4 regions of the Azospirillum sp. TSH20 genome follow, and region 2 is predicted to be linked to each of the others. Evidence: predicted binding sites of a transcription regulator. Region 2 holds the regulator's gene; each other region holds the start of a gene.
What was found. The regulator PhoB, encoded in region 2, activates phosphate uptake and scavenging genes when phosphate is short. The targets are predictions, from matches to a motif close to TNTCATAAAACTGTCA.

Region 1 (4,500 bases), on a different contig from region 2:
ATCGTTGCGCCGTCGGGCCTGAAGTCGGAAGAGGGCGCCGCTTCCTGATAAGGAGCGTTCGACCTTTGAAGATGGTTACGGTGGGGGGCTTCGGCCCCCCGCTTCGTTTGTGGAGAGTGGTTTCCAAAGGGTGAGGGACATGCTGCTTCTGGTCGGACTGGGCAACCCCGGCAACGAGTATGCCCGCAACCGCCACAACATCGGATTCATGGCGGTGGAGACCATCGCCCAGCGCCATCGCTTCACCCCGTGGAAGAAGCGTTTCCAGGGCCAGACCGCCGAGGGCACCGTCGTCGGCGACAAGGTTCTGGCGCTTGAGCCCGCCACCTTCATGAACCTGTCCGGCCAGTCGGTGGTGGCGGCCCTGCAGTTCTACAAGCTGAAGCCCGAGAACGTCGTCGTCATCCATGACGAGCTGGACCTGCCCCCCGGCAAGATCCGGGTGAAGAAGGGCGGCGGCCATGGCGGGCACAACGGCCTGCGCTCCATCGACGCGCATATCGGCAAGGAATACTGGCGCATCCGTCTGGGCATCGGCCATCCCGGCAACAAGGATCTGGTCAGCGGCTACGTCCTGCACGATTTCGCCAAGGCCGACCAGAGCTGGATCGACCCGCTGCTCGACGCCGTCTCCGACAATCTGCCGCTGATCGTGGAAGGCCAGCCGGAGCTGTTCATGAACAAGGTGACGGTGGCGACGCAGGCGCGATAAGCCGCGGCCTGCCGGACCTTCCCCCACTTCGCGTTTGCGCTTTGTCCCCCATCGTAGGATAAAGCGCCTCAATTCCAGAATTTCCGACGGCGAGCACCCACCCATGGGCTTCAATTGCGGCATCGTCGGCCTGCCGAACGTCGGCAAGTCGACCCTTTTCAACGCGCTGACCGCCACCCAGGCGGCGGAGGCGGCGAATTTCCCCTTCTGCACCAAGGAGCCGAACGTCGGACGCGTCGGCGTGCCCGACCCGCGGCAGGACAAGCTGGCGGAAATCGCCAAGTCGCAGAAGGTCGTCCCGACCCAGCTGGAGTTCGTGGACATCGCCGGCCTGATCCGCGGCGCGTCGAAGGGTGAAGGGCTGGGCAACCAGTTCCTCGCCAACATCCGCGAGGTGGACGCCATCGTCCATGTGCTGCGCTGCTTCGAAGACGACGACATCACCCATGTCGAGGGCAATGTCGATCCGCTGCGCGACGCCGAGGTGGTCGAGACCGAGCTGATGCTCGCCGACATGGAAAGCCTGGAGCGCCAGCTGACCAGCCTTCAGAAGAAGGCCAAGGGCGGCGACAAGGACAGCAAGATCAAGGCCGACCTGATGGAGCGCGCCCTGAAGGTGCTGCAGGACGGCAAGCCCGCCCGCGTGGTCGAGCTGTCCGACGAAGAAAAGCCGGTGTTCAAGCAGTTCATGCTGCTGACCGACAAGCCGGTGCTCTACGTCTGCAACGTCGAAGAGGCGTCGGCCGCGACCGGCAACGCCTTCTCCGCCAAGGTCGCCGAGAAGGCCAAGGCCGAGAATGCCGAGGTCGTCGTCATCTCCGCCGCCATCGAATCCGAAGTCGCCCAGCTCTCCGACCCGGCCGAGAAGGCCGAATTCCTGGAGTCGATGGGGCTGGAGGAAACCGGGCTGAACAAGCTGATCCGCGCCGGCTTCAAGCTGCTGGACCTGATCACCTTCTTCACCGTCGGCCCGAAGGAGACGCGGGCCTGGACCGTGCGCCGCAACGCCAAGGCTCCCGAGGCGGCCGGCGTCATCCACACCGACTTCGAACGCGGCTTCATCCGCGCCGAGACCATCGACTACACCAGTTTCGTCACGCTGGGTGGCGAGCAGGGGGCGAAGGACGCCGGCAAGATGCGCCAGGAAGGCAAGGAATATGTCGTCCAGGACGGCGATATCTTCCACTTCCGCTTCAACGTCTGAGTAAGCGGGGATCGGGGAGGCGGCGGCATCATCGTCTCCCTTTCCACCTCCGCCGTCACCCAACTGTCATATTGTCGTAACAATCGGCGCACCCCACACTTCAGTTAGGGGTGCCGCTTGATCGCATCCCCGACCCGACAGAGGGGGTGCGATGCAGGCGACGCGGGTGCTGCTGGAACTGGCCGGGAATGTCGTGCTGCTCCTGTGGGGGCTGCACATGGTGCAAAGCGGGCTGACCCGCGCGCTTGGCGGCGACCTGCGCCGCATCCTGGGGGCCGGGCTGCGCAACCGCTGGACCGCCTTCCTGTCCGGCATGGGCATCACCATGCTGCTGCAGAGCAGCACCGCCACCGGTCTGATGGCGACCGGCTTCACCGCCACCGGGCTGGTGTCGCTGATGCCGGCGCTGGCGGTGATGCTGGGGGCCAATGTCGGCTCCACCCTGATCGTCCAGATTCTCGCCTTCGACGTTGCGCATGTGGCGCCGGTCCTTCTGCTGGGCGGCTTCATCGCCTTTCGTCGCGGCGCACGGACGCGCAGCCGCGACCTGGGCCGGGTCGCCATCGGGCTGGGCCTGATGCTGCTGTCGCTGCACCTGCTGCTGGCCACCATCGCCCCGGCGGAGAACGCGCCGATGCTGCGACGGATGCTGGCGATGCTGACCGCCGATCCGGTGGTGGCTGTGATGCTGGCGGCGCTGCTGTCCTGGGCCGCCCATTCCAGCGTCGCCGCCATCCTGCTGATCGCCTCGCTGGCCGGCGGCGGGGTGATCGGGCCGGAGGCGGCGGTCGCCATGGTCGCCGGCGCCAATCTGGGCAGCGCCGTCAATCCGGTGGTGGAGGGACCGGGCGGCGACGGCCGCAACCCGGCGGCAAGGCGGCTGCCGGTGGGCAATCTCATCAACCGGCTCGTCGGCTGCCTCATCGTCGTGCCGCTGCTGGGGCCGATCACCGCCGGCTTGCAGGCGGTGTCGCCGGATCCCGCGCGGCTGGCGGCCAACTTCCATCTCGCCTTCAATCTGGCGATGGCCGGGCTGTTCATCGGGCCGCTCCCCTGGTTCGCGCGGATGCTGACCCGGATGTTCCCGGAACGGGTTGCGGTCGCCGACCCGGCGATGCCGCTCTACCTCGACCGCAGTGCGCTCCGCGTCCCCCATCTCGCCATCGCCAACGCGTCGCGCGAGGCGTTGCGCATGGCGGACACGGTGGACAGCATGCTGCGCGGCGCGCTCGACGTGATCCAGACCGACGACCGCAAGCGGGTGCAGGAGATCCGGCGAATGGACGATGTACTGGACCGGCTGCACGACGCCATCAAGCGCTATCTCACCCAGATCAATGTCGAGGATCTGGACGAACGCGACGCCCGCCGGGTGTCCGACGTGCTGACCTTCACCATAAATCTGGAGCATGTCGGCGACATCGTCGACCGCAATCTGATGGAGGCGGCCTCCAAGAAGATCCGGCGCAGGCTGCGCTTTTCCACCGAGGGGGCGGCCGAGATCGCCGGCATGCTGGAACGGCTGAGCGAAACCCAGCGTCTGGCCGCCGCCGTCTTCGTGTCCGGCGATGTCCGGTCCGCCCGCGCGCTGATCCACGAGAAGGAGGTAATCCGCGATCTGGAGACCAGCGCCACCGAGGCGCATTTTGCCCGCCTGCGCGCCGGCCGCAAGGAAAGCGTGGAGACCAGCGCCCTCCATCTGGACATTCTGCGCGACCTGCGCCGGATCAATGCCCATCTGGTTGCCGCCGCCTATCCGGTGCTCGATCAATCGGGGGAGCTTCTGCCCAGCCGTCTCAAACGAGGGGAAGCACGGGCGTGACCGTCCGCTCCCAATGGGGGTGCGGCATGGCTTCCGCTTCGACCTTTTCTTGTCACCAGCCCAGCCACGTTAACACTTTCGTAACCATATAAAATTCGTCAAGCTCTTTCGCGACATGGTTAACAAATCGTTCCTGTGGTTGTTATGGCAATGAGGCCCAGCGGGCCGGTGTCGAACCCGGGAATGGTTGTCGAGAGGGAGCGGACGGTGGCGAACACGCACGCGACGTCGAACGGACCCGAAGCGCATGGGATATCCGACGCCGGATTCGCCGAGCGGGTGCGCGACGCCATCGACCGTCAGGAACTCTCCCTGGTCTTCCAGCCGCAGGCGGACGTCGTCACCAACCGCCTGACCGGGTTCGAGGCGCTGTCGCGTTGGCGCCTGTCCGACGGCACCATGCTGCCGCCCGACGTCTTCGTGCCGATGGCGGAGCAGGGGGAAGCGATCCATCTGCTGGGCGAATGGACCCTGCGGACCGCCTGCAGGGTGGCCGCCGGCTGGCTGCGTGCCGGCTATCCCGACATTCCGGTATCGGTGAACCTGTCGGCGCGGCAGCTCGACGATCCGGGGCTGGTGCTGAAGGTGCTGGCGATCCTGGCGGAGACCGGCCTGCCGGCCGCCAACCTGAAGCTGGAACTGACCGAAACCAGCATGTTCAGCCAAGGCGCCGATGCCCGCGAGGCCTTGCTGCAGTTGCGCGGTGCCGGAATCCGGCTGGTGCTGGACGATTTCGGCACCGGCTGGTCGTCGCTGGCCACC
Region 2 (4,500 bases):
GTCACCATGGCGTCCGGCCTGACCGCCAACCTGACCGCCAACCCGCTGCAGGCGGTCACCACCGTCACCACCCAGATCGCCACGCTGCTGGTCGGCGACCAGGAGTTCGACAGCCCGAAGACGCTGTCGGCCTTCGGCCTCGGCCTTGTGCTGTTCCTCGTCACGCTCTGCCTCAACATGGTCGCCCTGCGGGTGGTCCGGACCTATCGGGAAAAATATGACTGACCTCGTCGAGCAGGACGTGGCGGCCGTGACGCCAACCACAACCCCCGTGAAATCGCGGCTGCGCAGCGAAGCCTTCGCCCACCGTCTGCGCGCCCGCCATGCCGCGGAGCGCCGCTTCCGGCTGGCCGGTGCCGCCGCGGTGGCGTTGGCGGCGCTGATCCTGGTGCTGCTGCTGGGCTCCATCGTCGCCAAGGGCGCCAGTGCCTTTTGGGAAGCGCGCATCCGGCTGGAGGTGACGCTGGACCCGGCGGAGGTCGCCGACCGCAATTACACCGCCCCGTTGCGCCGGGCGCTCTACGCCCAGTTCCCGCAGATCACCGACCGCGCTGGCAAGCGCGTGCTGAACGATCTGCTGTCGTCGGGCGCGCCGTATGAGCTGGAGGCGATGGTCGCCAAGGACCCGGCGCTGGTCGGAACGACCCAGACCGTCTGGGTCCGCGCCGACGACCAGATCGACCAGCTGGTGAAGGGCGGCTACCGCCGCGACCTGCCGGAAAGCGAGCGCGGGCTCAGCGACGCCAAGGTCGCCGCGGCCGACGCGCTGCTGGCCTCCGGCGCGCTGGCGCAGGGCTTCAACACCACCCTGTTCACCGCCGGCGACAGCCGCGAACCGGAACAGGCCGGCATCGGCGGCGCCATCGTCGGCTCGCTGCTGACCCTGCTGGTGACCATGGCTCTGTCGGTGCCGGTCGGCATCGCCGCCGCGGTCTATCTGGAAGAGTTCGCGCCGAAGAACCGCTGGACCGACCTGATCGAGGTGAACATCAACAACCTCGCCGCGGTGCCGTCGATCATCTTCGGCCTGCTGGGTCTGGCGGTGTTTCTGGGATTCTTCGGCATGCCGCGCTCGGCGCCGCTGGTCGGCGGGCTGGTGATGGCGCTGATGACGCTGCCGGTCATCATCATCGCCTCCCGCGTCGCGCTGAAGGCGGTGCCGCCGTCGATCCGTCAGGCGGCGCTGGGCATCGGCGCCTCACCGCTGCAGACGGTGCTGCACCATGTGCTGCCGCTGGCGATGCCCGGCATCCTGACCGGCACCATCATCGGCATGGCCCGAGCCCTGGGCGAGACGGCGCCGCTGCTGATGATCGGCATGGTCGCCTTCATCGTCGACATCCCCCATGGGCTGACCGACAGCGCCACGGTGCTTCCGGTCCAGATCTACATGTGGGCCGACAGCCCGGAACGTGCCTTCACCGAGCGCACCTCCGCGGCGATCCTGATCCTGCTCGGCGTCCTGATCCTGCTGAACGGGGCGGCCGTGATCCTGCGCAAGATTTTCGAGAGACGGTGGTGAGCGCCCCATGAGCATCCCGAGCCCGCTGAAGCTGCGGCCCCGTGGCGACCGGCAACCGAACCGGGCAGCCGCTGCGGCGCTGCCTGCCAAGATGACCGCCCGCGGGGTGAAGGTGTTCTATGGCGCCAAGCAGGCGTTGAAGGGCATCGATCTCGACATCCAGGAAAACCGGGTGCTGGCGCTGATCGGCCCGTCCGGCTGCGGCAAATCGACCTTCCTGCGTTGCCTGAACCGGATGAACGACACCATCGAGGGCTGCCGGGTCGAGGGGCGGATCGCGCTGGACGGCGAGGACGTCTATGGCAAGGCCGTCGATGCGGTGCAGCTGCGCGCCCGTGTCGGCATGGTGTTCCAGAAGCCGAACCCCTTCCCGAAGTCGATCTACGACAACGTCTCCTACGGCCCGCGCATCCACGGCCTCGCTTCCGGACGCGACGAGCTGGACGAGGTGGTGCAGACTTCGCTGAAGCGCGCCGGCCTGTGGGCCGAGGTGAAGGACCGCTTGCGCGAACCCGGCACCAGCCTGTCCGGCGGCCAGCAGCAGCGGCTGTGCATCGCCCGCGCCATCGCCGTCAGCCCCGAGGTGATCCTGATGGACGAGCCCTGTTCTGCGCTCGACCCCATCGCGACCGCCCATATCGAGGAGCTGATCGACGAGCTGCGGGCCAACTACACCATCGTCATCGTCACCCACAACATGCAGCAGGCCGCCCGCGTGTCGCAACGCACCGCCTTCTTCCATCTGGGCGAGATGGTGGAGTGCGACGACACCGAGGAAATCTTCACCAACCCGCGCGACGAGCGCACCCAGGGCTACATCACCGGCCGCTACGGCTGAGTCCTGCCTTACGCCTGCGCCCCCCTTCCCTCCTTTGTTGAAAAGGCTGTCCCATGCCGGTTAACGTCGAGACGCGCGCTGTGAACGGAGCCACCATGAACGCGGCCCTCAAGCCGCTCGTCCTGATCGTCGAGGACGAGGCCGACATCCTGACGCTGCTGAAGTACAACCTGGAAAAGGAAGGCTTCCGCGTCGCCACCGCCAGCGACGGCGAGGAGGCCCTGCTGGCCGCCGGCGAACAGACGCCGCACATCGTGCTGCTCGACTGGATGCTGCCGCTGATGAGCGGGCTGGAGGTCTGCCGCCAGCTGCGCCGCAACGCCAAGACCCGCGACATCCCGATCATCATGCTGACCGCCCGCGGCGAGGAAGGCGACCGGGTGCGCGGCCTGAATTCCGGCGCCGACGACTACATCACCAAACCCTTCTCCCCGACCGAGCTGGTGGCCCGCATGCGCGCCGTGCTGCGCCGCGCCTCTCCCGGCATGACCGACGAGGTTCTGACCTTCGCCGACGTGACGATGGATCTGGCCGCCCACCGCGTACGCCGCAACGGCCGGGACGTACATCTGGGACCGACCGAATTCCGCCTGCTGCGCCACTTCATGCAGCATCCCGGCCGCGTCTTTTCCCGCGAACAGCTGCTCGATCTGGTGTGGGGCCACGACGTGTACGTCGAGCCGCGTACGGTCGACGTACACATCCGCCGCCTGCGCAAGGCGATGAACGAAGAGGACGAGTTGGACCTGATCCGCACCGTGCGGTCGGCGGGGTATGCGCTGGATACGAAGTCGGTGTGAGGATTGCTGGCTTCGATTGCCCCCACCTAACCTCCCCCGCTGGGCGGGGGAGGGACTGCCGCCGCTCTCCCGAACAAGTACTCTCCTGCCTAAGCACTTGTCCCCTCCCCCGCCCAGCGGGGGAGGGTTAGGGTGGGGGCAAGTCAGCAGCGGCACTGGTGAGATTGCTCCCATGATCCTGCTCTTCACCGACTTCGGCCTCTCCGGCCCCTACACCGGCCAGATGAAGGCGGTGTTGGCGCAACAGGCGCCCGGCGTCCCCGTCATCGACCTGTTCGCCGACGCCCCCGCCTTCGACCCGCAGCTGTCCGCCTACCTCCTGGCCGCCTACGCTCCGGCCTTTCCCGCCGGCAGCGTCTTCCTCTGCGTCGTCGATCCCGGCGTCGGCACCGACCGCCGGCCGGTGATCGTGGAGGCCGACGGGCGCTGGTTCGTCGGTCCGGACAACGGCCTGTTCGCCCTGCTGACCCGCCGTGCAACGTCGCTAAACGCCTGGACCATCGACTGGATCCCGGACCGGCTGTCCGCCAGCTTCCATGGCCGCGACCTGTTCGCCCCCGTCGCCGCCGGTCTCGCCACCGGCCGCAGCATCGAGCGCAGCCTGCTCGCCCCAGCCGCCATCAATCGTCCCGACTGGCCGGACGAGTTGGCCCGTATCGTCTATGTCGATGTCTACGGCAACGCCATGACCGGCATGCGCGCCGCTGCCCTGCCCGTCGACGCGGTGCTGTCCACTGCCGGCAGCCGCATCGCCCGTGCCCGCACCTTCGGCGCCGTCGGGCCGGGACAGCCGCTGTGGTACGAGAACTCCAACGGGCTGGCGGAGATCGCCGTCAATCGCGGGCGGGCCGACCGGGTGCTGGGGCTGGCGGTCGGCGATCCAGTGACCGTGGAGTCCTGAACCGCCCCAAAAGAAAGCCGCCCGGAAGCGGGGGGCTTCCGGGCGGCTGCTGCTTGATCCGATGCTTGTCCGATCAGGCGTCTCGGGGTCAGTCGTTGTTGCGCTGGCCCATGAACTGCAGCAGGAACTGGAACAGGTTGATGAAGTCCAGGTACAGCGTCAGGGCGCCCATCAGAGCCAGCTTGCCGGTGCTCTCGTGGTCATAGCCCTCGGCGTAGCTTTCCTTGATCGCCTGGGTGTCATAGGCGGTCAGACCGGTGAAGATCAGCACGCCGATGGCGGAGATCGCGAAGTGCAGGGCCGGCGACTGGAAGAAGATGTTCGCCAAGCCGGCGATCACCAGGCCGATGACGCCCATGATGAGGAACGAGCCCATCTTCGACAGGTCGGCCTTCGTGGTGTAGCCGTACAGGCTCATCGCCAGGAAGGTGGCGGCGGT
Region 3 (4,500 bases), on a different contig from region 2:
TCGGCACCATCGACGCGCTGGGGACGGCCACCGGCCGGCGGCTCACTCTGCAGGAACAGCGCAGCGGTCGGCTGGCGGAGCTGAGCGACATTCATGCCAAGCTGCTCGCCGCGCTGAAGCCGGACATGCAGGCGTCGCGCGAGCAGCTGGCCCAGGCGATCGCCGCGATGGTCGAGGCGACCTCGCAATCCTCCGCGGTGATCGGCGCCGAGCTGGGGCAGACGGTGATCCCGCTGTTCCAGCTGCGCGGGGCGGAAGCCGCCCTGGCGAAATCGCTGCTGATCGGCGCGTTCGAGACCGACCGGTCGAAGGTGATGTCGCTGTCCACCGACTTCGACTCCGCGCTGTCCGACCTGCAGGGCGCGTTGCGTCCGCTGGCGAAGAGCGAGGCGGCGGCTCCGGTGGTGGCAGCGATCAACGAGCTGGCGGCGTATGGCGACGGCGACAAGAGCGTCTATACCCGCCGCGTCCGCCAACTCACCCCCGGCATTCCGGAGGCGGAGGCGTACAAGCTGGCCGAATCGCTGGCGGCCGGCGTCGATGACATCGTCCGGCTGGACCGCGACGCCAACGCCCGCATGCTGCCGCTGATGCTCAATTCGCGCGGCCGAATCGCCGAGGCCGGCAACGCCATCGCCGAGCGGATGCAGGACCTGTCAACCAACGTCGTGCCGGCCGCTCAGCACCGTTACACCGTGCTGAGCGGCCTGATGGCCGACGCCAACCTGCTGGCCGGCAAGCTGGCTGAGGCCGGCAATGCGGAAACGCCGGCCCGCCTGACCACTGCACGCCGCACGCTCGATCCGCTGGCGGCGACGATCCGGGCCACCTTGAAGGACTCGAACGACGATCTGGGCGCGGAGACCCGCCGGCTGGCGGAGCGGCTGCTGGCGCTTGGCTTCGGCGACGACGGCATCCTGGCTCTGCGCAGCGGCGAATTGGCGGCCTATGCCGAGAATGCCGCGCTGATCGACAGCAACCGCAGCACCGGCGCCGCCCTGACCGCCATGGTCGACGGGCTGGTCCAATCGGCCGAGCGGGCGACCGCCGACGGGGCCGCCGCCGCCCATGACGCGCTGGAGCGCACCAACGAAATCCAGTTCCTACTGGCGACCGCCGGCGTGCTGCTGGCCGGGCTGATCGTCTCGCTTTATGTCGGGCGCCGCGTCGTCGGCCGGATGGAGGCGCTGGCCGACGCCATGCGCCGGGTCGCCGGCGGCGACCTGACGGTGGAGCAGAAGGCCGACGGCAACGACGAGATCACCGACATGGCCCGCGCCCTGTTCGTCTTCATCGCCAATGCCCGCGCCATGGAAGAGGCGCACGAGAAGGTGGAGGTCGAGCGCCGCAACGCCGCCTCGGCCCGCCGGACCAGCATGCTGGAGATCGCCGACCAGTTCGAACGCAACGTGCTGAGCAGCGTCGAGACCCTGGCCGAGGCCGCCCGCGTCATGGCCGCCCGCGCCCGTTCGCTGACCGACATCGCCGCCAACGCCAACGACCGGGCGGAGGCCGCCATGCAGCTGTCCGGCGAGATGGCGGCGGGGATCCAGCAGGTGGCGACCGCCGCGTCGGAAATCTCGCAGTCGATCGCCGAGATCAGCAAGCGCACCGGGGAATCGGCCCGGATCATCGGCGACACCGCCGCCGGGGCGGAGCAGGTGAAGGCCACCGTCGCCGACCTGTCGAGCACGGCGGGCGAGATCGGCACGGTCGTCGGACTGATCGACGAGATCGCCGGCCAGACCAACCTGCTGGCGCTGAACGCCACAATCGAGGCGGCGAGGGCAGGGGAGATGGGCCGCGGCTTCGCGGTCGTCGCGGGGGAGGTGAAGGCCCTTGCCGGCCAGACCGCCCAGGCCACCGCCGAGATCGCCCGCCAGATCGCCGCGACCCAGGCGGCCAGCCGCGAAACGGCGGAGGTGGTGGCGACCATGACCGGCAGCGTCCAGCGCATCGAAACCAATGCCTCGGCCATCGCCGCGGCGGTGGAGGAACAGGCGATGATCACGTCGAGCATCGTCGACAGTTCCCACCGCGTCGCGGTCGGCACCCAGGCGGCCTCGGACCATGTCGCCGGCCTGTCGGAGGCCGCGGCCAAGGTGCGCACCCAGGCCGGCGACGTGCTGCAGGTGGCGGAAAGCCTGTCGCACGAGGCGACCAGCCTCGGCTCATCCGTGCATCTGTTCCTCCAGGAAATCCGGGCCGCGCGATGAGCGGGCGGCTTCGGGCAAGAACGGGTCGGTTTCATAAAACTGACACGTAAACAAAACAAACCCGTCACTGGCGGCGGCTATGGTCACCGCGACGAAGAAGGCGGGTTACGACGTCCGGCCGAGGCCGGGCATTTCTCCAACCCAACGACACCGTCCAAACCTATCGGGAGTTTTGCCGTGAAAACCATGACTTCGGCGTTCGTTCGTTGCGCCGCCTTCGGTGCCCTGGCCGCTCTGTCCGTGTCGGTCGCCCCGCTGTCGGTCGCCTCGGCCGCCGACATCTCCGGCGCCGGTGCCACCTTCCCGTACCCGATCTATGCCAAGTGGGCCGACGCCTACAAGAAGGAGACGGGCACGGGCCTGAACTACCAGTCGATCGGTTCGGGCGGCGGCATCAAGCAGATCAAGGCCAAGACGGTCACCTTCGGCGCGTCGGACATGCCGCTGAAGCCGGAAGAGCTGGAGCAGGCCGGTCTGATCCAGTTCCCGATGATCATGGGCGGCGTGGTTCCGGTCGTGAACCTGAAGGGCATTAAGGCCGGCGAAGTGAAGCTGTCGGGCACCGTTCTCGCCAACATCTACATGGGCGAGATCACCAAGTGGAACGACCCGCAGATCAAGGCGCTGAACCCCGACGTCAACCTGCCGAACACCGCCATCGCCCCGGTCTACCGCTCCGACGGGTCGGGCACCAACTTCCTGTTCACCGACTACCTGTCGAAGACCAGCCCGAAGTTCAAGACCCAGATCGGCGCCAACACCTCCGTCCAGTGGCCGGCCGGCATCGGCGCCAAGGGCAACGAAGGCGTGGCCAACATGGTCAAGCAGACGGACGGCTCGATCGGCTACGTCGAATACGCCTACGCCAAGCAGAACAACATCACCCACCTCGACCTGCAGAACAAGGACGGCAAGACCGTCGCTCCGAAGATCGAGGCCTTCCAGGCTGCCGCCGCCAACGCCGACTGGGCGAACAGCAAGGGCTATTACGTCCTGCTGACCGACGAGCCGGGTGCGGAGAGCTGGCCGATCACCGGCGCCAGCTTCATCCTGATGTACAAGAACCCGCAGGACGCCTCGGCTTCCGGCGAAGCGCTGAAGTTCTTCGACTGGGCCTATAAGAACGGCGACAAGATGGCGACCGAGCTGGACTATGTCCCGATGCCGGACTCGGTGGTGTCGCTGGTCCAGAAGACCTGGGCGCAGACCATCCAGGCCGACGGCAAGCCGGTCTGGACCGCGTCGGCCAAGTAACCACGGCCAACCGACCTCGGGTGGGCCGGCGGACGGCTCGCCCGAGGGCATGATCGCCGGTGGGAACGGAAATTGCGCCGTTCCCACCGCACGCCTCACGGAGCGGCCATGACCGAGATCGCGCTGACCTTGACCGACGCACACGCCTCCACCGCCCGACGGGCCCGCCGCCAGCGCCTGCAGGATGCGGCCTTCCGCAACGCCACCCTCGCATTCGCGCTGCTCGTCCTGCTGATCCTGGGCGGCGTCACGGTTTCCCTGATCGACGGCGCGCTTCCGGCACTGCGCACGTTCGGCTTCGGCTTCGTCGCGACCGAAGTCTGGAACCCAGTGTCCGAGCAATTCGGCGCGCTCGCCCCGATTTACGGCACGCTGGTCACGTCCATCATCGCCATGGCCGTCGGCATTCCCGTCAGCTTCGGCATCGCGCTGTTCATCACCGAGATGTGCCCGGCCTGGCTGAAGCGCCCGCTCGGCGTCGCCATCGAGCTGCTCGCCGGCATTCCCAGCATCATCTACGGCATCTGGGGCCTGTTCGTCTTCGCCCCCTTCATGCAGTCGACCATCCAGCCCTTCCTGATCAACACGCTGGGCCAGATCCCCGGCATCGGCAACCTGTTCATGGGCCCGCCCTACGGCATCGGCATCCTGACCGCCGGCCTGATCCTGGGCATCATGGTGCTGCCCTTCATCACCTCCATCACCCGCGACGTCTTCGAGACGGTGCCGCCGATGGTGCGCGAGTCCGCTTACGGGCTGGGCGCCACCACCTGGGAAGTGGTGTGGAACGTGGTGCTGCCCTACACCCGCACCGGCGTTGTCGGCGGCGTCATGCTCGGCCTCGGCCGCGCGCTGGGCGAGACGATGGCGGTCACCTTCGTCATCGGCAATGCGCACCGCATCAGCTCCTCGATCATGGCGCCGGGCACGACGATCTCGGCCTCCATCGCCAACGAATTCACCGAGGCGGTCGGCGACGTCTACACCTCCTCGCTGGTGGCGTTGGGCCTGATCCTGTTCCTGATCACCT
Region 4 (4,500 bases), on a different contig from region 2:
CGGATTGGCGAGAAGCGGGTCGATGACGCCGGACATCAGCACGTCCCACCCGCGCGCCGGCCCCAGCCGCTTAGCGAGCGCGCGGCTTTCCTCCACCAGCCGGTCGGCCTCGGGGGAGGCGACCAGCGGCGCGAAGAAGCGATGGGCGATGCGCAGCCGCCGCAACGCGACGCGCATGCGGTGCAGCCCCTCCACATCGCCGCCCGCAAGCGCGCAGGATTCGTTGGCGAGGAACTGGCGCAACGCCTGCCGCAGGATGTGCCGGTAGGCCTCCGCCACCGTGGTCAGCGGCGACAGGCCGAGCGGTTCGGCCTCCACCGGCCCCGGCGCCTTGCCGGTGACCAGCCGCAGCCCCGCCTCCGCCTTGCTTTCGGTGCCGATGCGCATGGGGATGGCGGCTTGCAGGGTCAGCGCCAGGTCGAACAGGCTGGCGACCTTGCCGGCCTTCAGCTCCAGTTCCACCTCGCCGACCGGCAGAGAGTTGCCGCCGGCATAAATGGCGCCGTCATCCACCGCCAGCTCGACCGCCGTCAGCGTATCGGGGCGCAGCAGCAGGGTGGTGCGGCGGAAATCGGTGATGAACAGGCAGTCCAGCGCATCGAGTGCCGCCGCCGGAACCAGCCCGGCGACGCCGGGATCGCTCAGCACGCCGATATCCACCGCTTCGCCCGCGACGACCCATTCCCATTCCCGCCGCACCGCCACGGCGGCGGAATCGCCGGGGCTGGCGCTGTTCACGGTCTTCAGCGTCTGGATGAAGCGGTCGCCCTCCTGCCGCACGCGCAACGCCACGCCGTTCGCCGCCAGCTTCAGGTCGGGGGTGTCGAAATAGGCGGTGCGCAGCCGCTGCGTCGTCGCCGGCCCGTCGGCCAGCGCCAGCAGCCCCGGAAGGGAGGCAACCCGAGCCAGATCCGCCGATGCGGCATGGAGCTTCAGCTCCACCTCGCGGAAAGCGGCGGGGGTTGAGGGCTGCGCATCGGGAAGTACGGACGGGCTGACGGGCGGAATGGCGGGTGGCAAGGGTCGGCATCCTCCCGAATCCGGCCGGAGCGCGGCCTCGAATGAACCAGGTGGCTCCGTGGATACCCCAACCGTCGCCGCAGGTTAAGAGAGTTTACGCGGCTGCACAAAATCCGCCAGCCGCCCGGCCCCCAATTCCAGGTCGGCCCAATGCAGCGTTTCGAAGACCAGCACGGCGCAGGCGCCGGTCGGAAACTTGTCGGCCAGCGCATGGCGCAGCCCATGGTCGCCGCTGCCGGTCAGGGCGTTCGCCAGCTCGTGCAGGTCCGGATTGTGCGCCACCAGCATCAGGCCGGTCGCCCTATCCGGCGCGTCGCGCAGCCGTTCCAGCAGCGTGCGGGCGCCGCACAGGTAAAGTCCCCGCTCATGCTCCACCGGTGGGTATGGCGCGCCGATGGCCGCCATCACGCGCTTGCGTGTCTCCACCGCTCGCACCGCTGTGGAACACAGGACGAGGTCGATGTGGGCGTGATGCTTGGCCAGATGGCCGCCGACCAGGGTGGCCGCCTTCTCGCCACGGGCATTCAGCGGCCGGTCGTGGTCGCCCAGCGACGGATCGTCCCAGGAGGATTTAGCGTGGCGCAGCAGGAACAGCGTCTTCATGGCTGAAATCGGTCGCGTCAGGGGAGGGGCAGGGGAGGGAGAGGACTGGGCGCAGTCGCAGCGTATAGCCAAATGGGAGTCCTGAAACCGTAACGCATATGGGATACTCTGTCTGCCCACCATATAACCGTCGTCGGCACCGCTCAAAGGCAAGCGCCGGCGCCCAGGGTTTCAAGATTTCAGAGGTCGACGTGACGCAACTCCAGGAACTCGATTCGGTCGGTATCGAGCCAAACGCTCCGGAACGCTTCATTAATCGGGAGCTGTCGTGGCTGGCCTTCAACCAGCGCGTCCTGGACGAGGCCGCAAACCCCAATCACCCGCTTCTGGAGCGGTTGCGCTTCCTGTCGATCTCCGCCAGCAACCTCGATGAATTCTACATGGTTCGCGTCGCCGGCCTGAAAGGGCAGGTGGCCGCCGGCGTGAAGGCGCCGAGCCCGGAGAATCTGACTCCTGCCCAGCAGCTGTCCGCGGTGAAGCAGCGCATCTCCCTGCTGATGGACAGTCAGCAGACGATGTGGCGCACGCTGAAGGGCGAACTGCGGGAGGCCGGAATCTCCGTGGTCGATCCCAGGGACCTCAGCGAGGGCGAGCTGGACTGGCTGGAAGCGAAGTTCCTGGACGACATCTTCCCGATCCTGACCCCCATCGCCGTCGATCCCGCCCACCCCTTCCCGTTCCTGCCCAATCTGGGATTCTCGCTGGCGCTGCAACTGCACGACCCGGTCAAGGGCCGGCACATCGACGCCCTGGTGCCGCTGCCGTCGCAGCTGGAGCGGTTCCTGCGCCTGCCCGGCTCGGACATCCGCTTCCTTCAGTTGGAAAAGGTGGTGATGCAGTTCATCGACCGCCTGTTCCCTCCGTTCCAGGTCAAGGCGCACGGCGTCTTCCGCGTCCTGCGCGACAGCGAAATTGAAATCGAGGAAGAGGCGGAGGATCTGGTCCGCACCTTCGAAAGCGCGCTGAAGCGCCGCCGGCGCGGCAGCGTCATCCGGCTCGCCACCGACAGCGGCATGGCTGCCGACCTGCGCGATTTCCTGCGCCATGAGCTGAACGTCGCCTCGGACGACGTCTTCATCCTGGATGGGCTGATCGGCCTGACCGACACCAAGCAGCTGATCGTCGACGAGCGGCCGGATCTGGTCTTCCGCCCCTTCAACGCCCGCTTCCCGGAACGAATCCGCGATTTCGGCGGCGACTGCTTCGCGGCGATCCGTCACAAGGACATCGTCGTCCACCACCCCTACGAATCCTTCGACGTGGTGGTGCAGTTCATCCGGCAAGCGGCCCGCGACCCGCAGGTGGTGGCGATCAAGCAGACGCTCTACCGCACCAGCAAGGACAGCCCCATCGTCGCCGCGCTGATCGAGGCGGCGGAGGCCGGCAAATCGGTGACCGCGCTGGTCGAGCTGAAGGCCCGGTTCGACGAGGAGGCGAACATCCGCTGGGCGCGCGATCTGGAACGCGCCGGCGCCCAGGTGGTCTACGGCTTCGTCGACCTGAAGACCCACGCCAAGGTGTCGCTGGTGGTGCGGCGCGAGAAGAAGGCGCTGCGCAGCTACGTCCATTTCGGCACCGGCAACTATCACCCGATCACCGCGAAGGTCTACACCGACCTGTCCTTCTTCACCTGCGATCCGGCACTGTGCCACGACGCCGCCGTCATGTTCAACTTCATGACCGGCTACGCGACGCCGAAGGTGCTGGAGAAGATCGCCATCGCGCCGATCACGCTACGCCAGCGCCTGTTCGACCTGATTGAGGCGGAGATCGCCCATGCCGCCGCCGGCCGTCCGGCGTCGATCTGGGTGAAGCTGAATTCTCTCGTCGATCCGGTCATCATCGACAAGCTGTACAAGGCGTCGCAGGCCGGGGTGCAGATCGACATGATCATCCGCGGCATCTGCTGCCTGCGGCCGGGTGTGAAGGGGCTGTCGGAGAATATCCGGGTGCGCAGCATCGTCGGCCGGTTCCTGGAGCACGGCCGCGTCATCTGCTTCGGCAACGGCCATCCCATGCCCAGCAATCAGGCCAAGGTGTTCATCTCCTCGGCCGATTGGATGACCCGCAACCTGGACCGCCGCATCGAAACGCTGGTTCCCATCGAAAACCCGACCGTGCACGAACAGGTGCTCGACCAGATCATGGTCGCCAACATGAAGGACGACGCAAGCACCTGGAAGCTGGGGCCCGATGGCGTGTACCATCGGATCAAAGCTGGCCCGGACGCGTTCAGCGCCCATAATTACTTCATGACCAACCCCAGCCTGTCCGGCCGGGGCAGCGCGCTCAGCAGCAAGCGCACGCCGCCGCGGCTTATGCTGCATGCGGTGTCCTGAGGGCGGGTGACGGGAGCGAGAGTATGAGCAAGGACAAACGCGCGGCCGCCATCCCCGGCGACGTCGGACAGGCGGGCGTCGGCGGATTCGGCATGGCTGCCGCCTCCGATCGCGCCCCCGACCACGCCCGCGAGCGCGTCGGCGTGATCGACATCGGCTCCAATTCAATCCGTCTGGTCGTCTATGACGGGCTGACCCGGTCTCCGCTCGCCCTGTTCAACGAGAAGGTGCTGTGCGGTCTCGGCCGCGGTGTCGAGAAGTCCGGCGTGCTGAACCCCGATGGCGTCGCCCAGGGGCTGGTGGCGCTGGAACGCTTCGCCACGCTGGCCCAGGGCATGCGCGTCGGCCGTTTGGACGTGATCGCCACCGCCGCCGTGCGCGACGCCCGCGACGGCGCCGCCTTCGTCGATGCCATCCGCCGCCGCGCCGGCCTGACCGTCCGCGTCATCAGCGGTGAGGAGGAGGCGCGGCTGTCGGCCATGGGCGTGCTGTCCGGCACCCCCGGCGCCGACGGGCTCGTCGGCGACCTCGGCGGCGG

Region 1: a site for PhoB is predicted at 1,970-1,985, ahead of TSH20_RS06255 (Na/Pi cotransporter family protein). Genes of this name have one in related genera too.
Region 3: a site for PhoB is predicted at 2,246-2,261, ahead of pstS (phosphate ABC transporter substrate-binding protein PstS). Genes of this name have one in related genera too.
Region 4: a site for PhoB is predicted at 1,701-1,716, ahead of TSH20_RS15980 (RNA degradosome polyphosphate kinase). Genes of this name have one in related genera too.

The regions. Positions count from the first base shown of each region.
Region 1 covers NZ_LGQU01000022.1:181,578-186,077, reverse strand. Annotated here, with positions in the region: gene TSH20_RS06270 (50S ribosomal protein L25/general stress protein Ctc) at 1-48, shown strand, start outside; gene pth (aminoacyl-tRNA hydrolase) at 140-712, shown strand; gene ychF (redox-regulated ATPase YchF) at 816-1,916, shown strand; gene TSH20_RS06255 (Na/Pi cotransporter family protein) at 2,068-3,738, shown strand; gene TSH20_RS06250 (EAL domain-containing protein) at 3,946-4,500, shown strand, end outside.
Region 2 covers NZ_LGQU01000042.1:121,729-126,228, forward strand. Annotated here, with positions in the region: gene pstC (phosphate ABC transporter permease subunit PstC) at 1-225, shown strand, start outside; gene pstA (phosphate ABC transporter permease PstA) at 218-1,522, shown strand; gene pstB (phosphate ABC transporter ATP-binding protein PstB) at 1,614-2,360, shown strand; gene phoB (phosphate regulon transcriptional regulator PhoB) at 2,456-3,160, shown strand; gene TSH20_RS12075 (SAM-dependent chlorinase/fluorinase) at 3,333-4,061, shown strand; gene TSH20_RS12080 (Bax inhibitor-1/YccA family protein) at 4,150-4,500, opposite strand, start outside.
Region 3 covers NZ_LGQU01000043.1:35,587-40,086, reverse strand. Annotated here, with positions in the region: gene TSH20_RS12455 (methyl-accepting chemotaxis protein) at 1-2,216, shown strand, start outside; gene pstS (phosphate ABC transporter substrate-binding protein PstS) at 2,403-3,470, shown strand; gene pstC (phosphate ABC transporter permease subunit PstC) at 3,579-4,500, shown strand, end outside.
Region 4 covers NZ_LGQU01000054.1:34,583-39,082, reverse strand. Annotated here, with positions in the region: gene TSH20_RS15990 (CYTH and CHAD domain-containing protein) at 1-1,020, opposite strand, end outside; gene TSH20_RS15985 (histidine phosphatase family protein) at 1,105-1,623, opposite strand; gene TSH20_RS15980 (RNA degradosome polyphosphate kinase) at 1,815-3,962, shown strand; gene TSH20_RS15975 (Ppx/GppA family phosphatase) at 3,986-4,500, shown strand, end outside.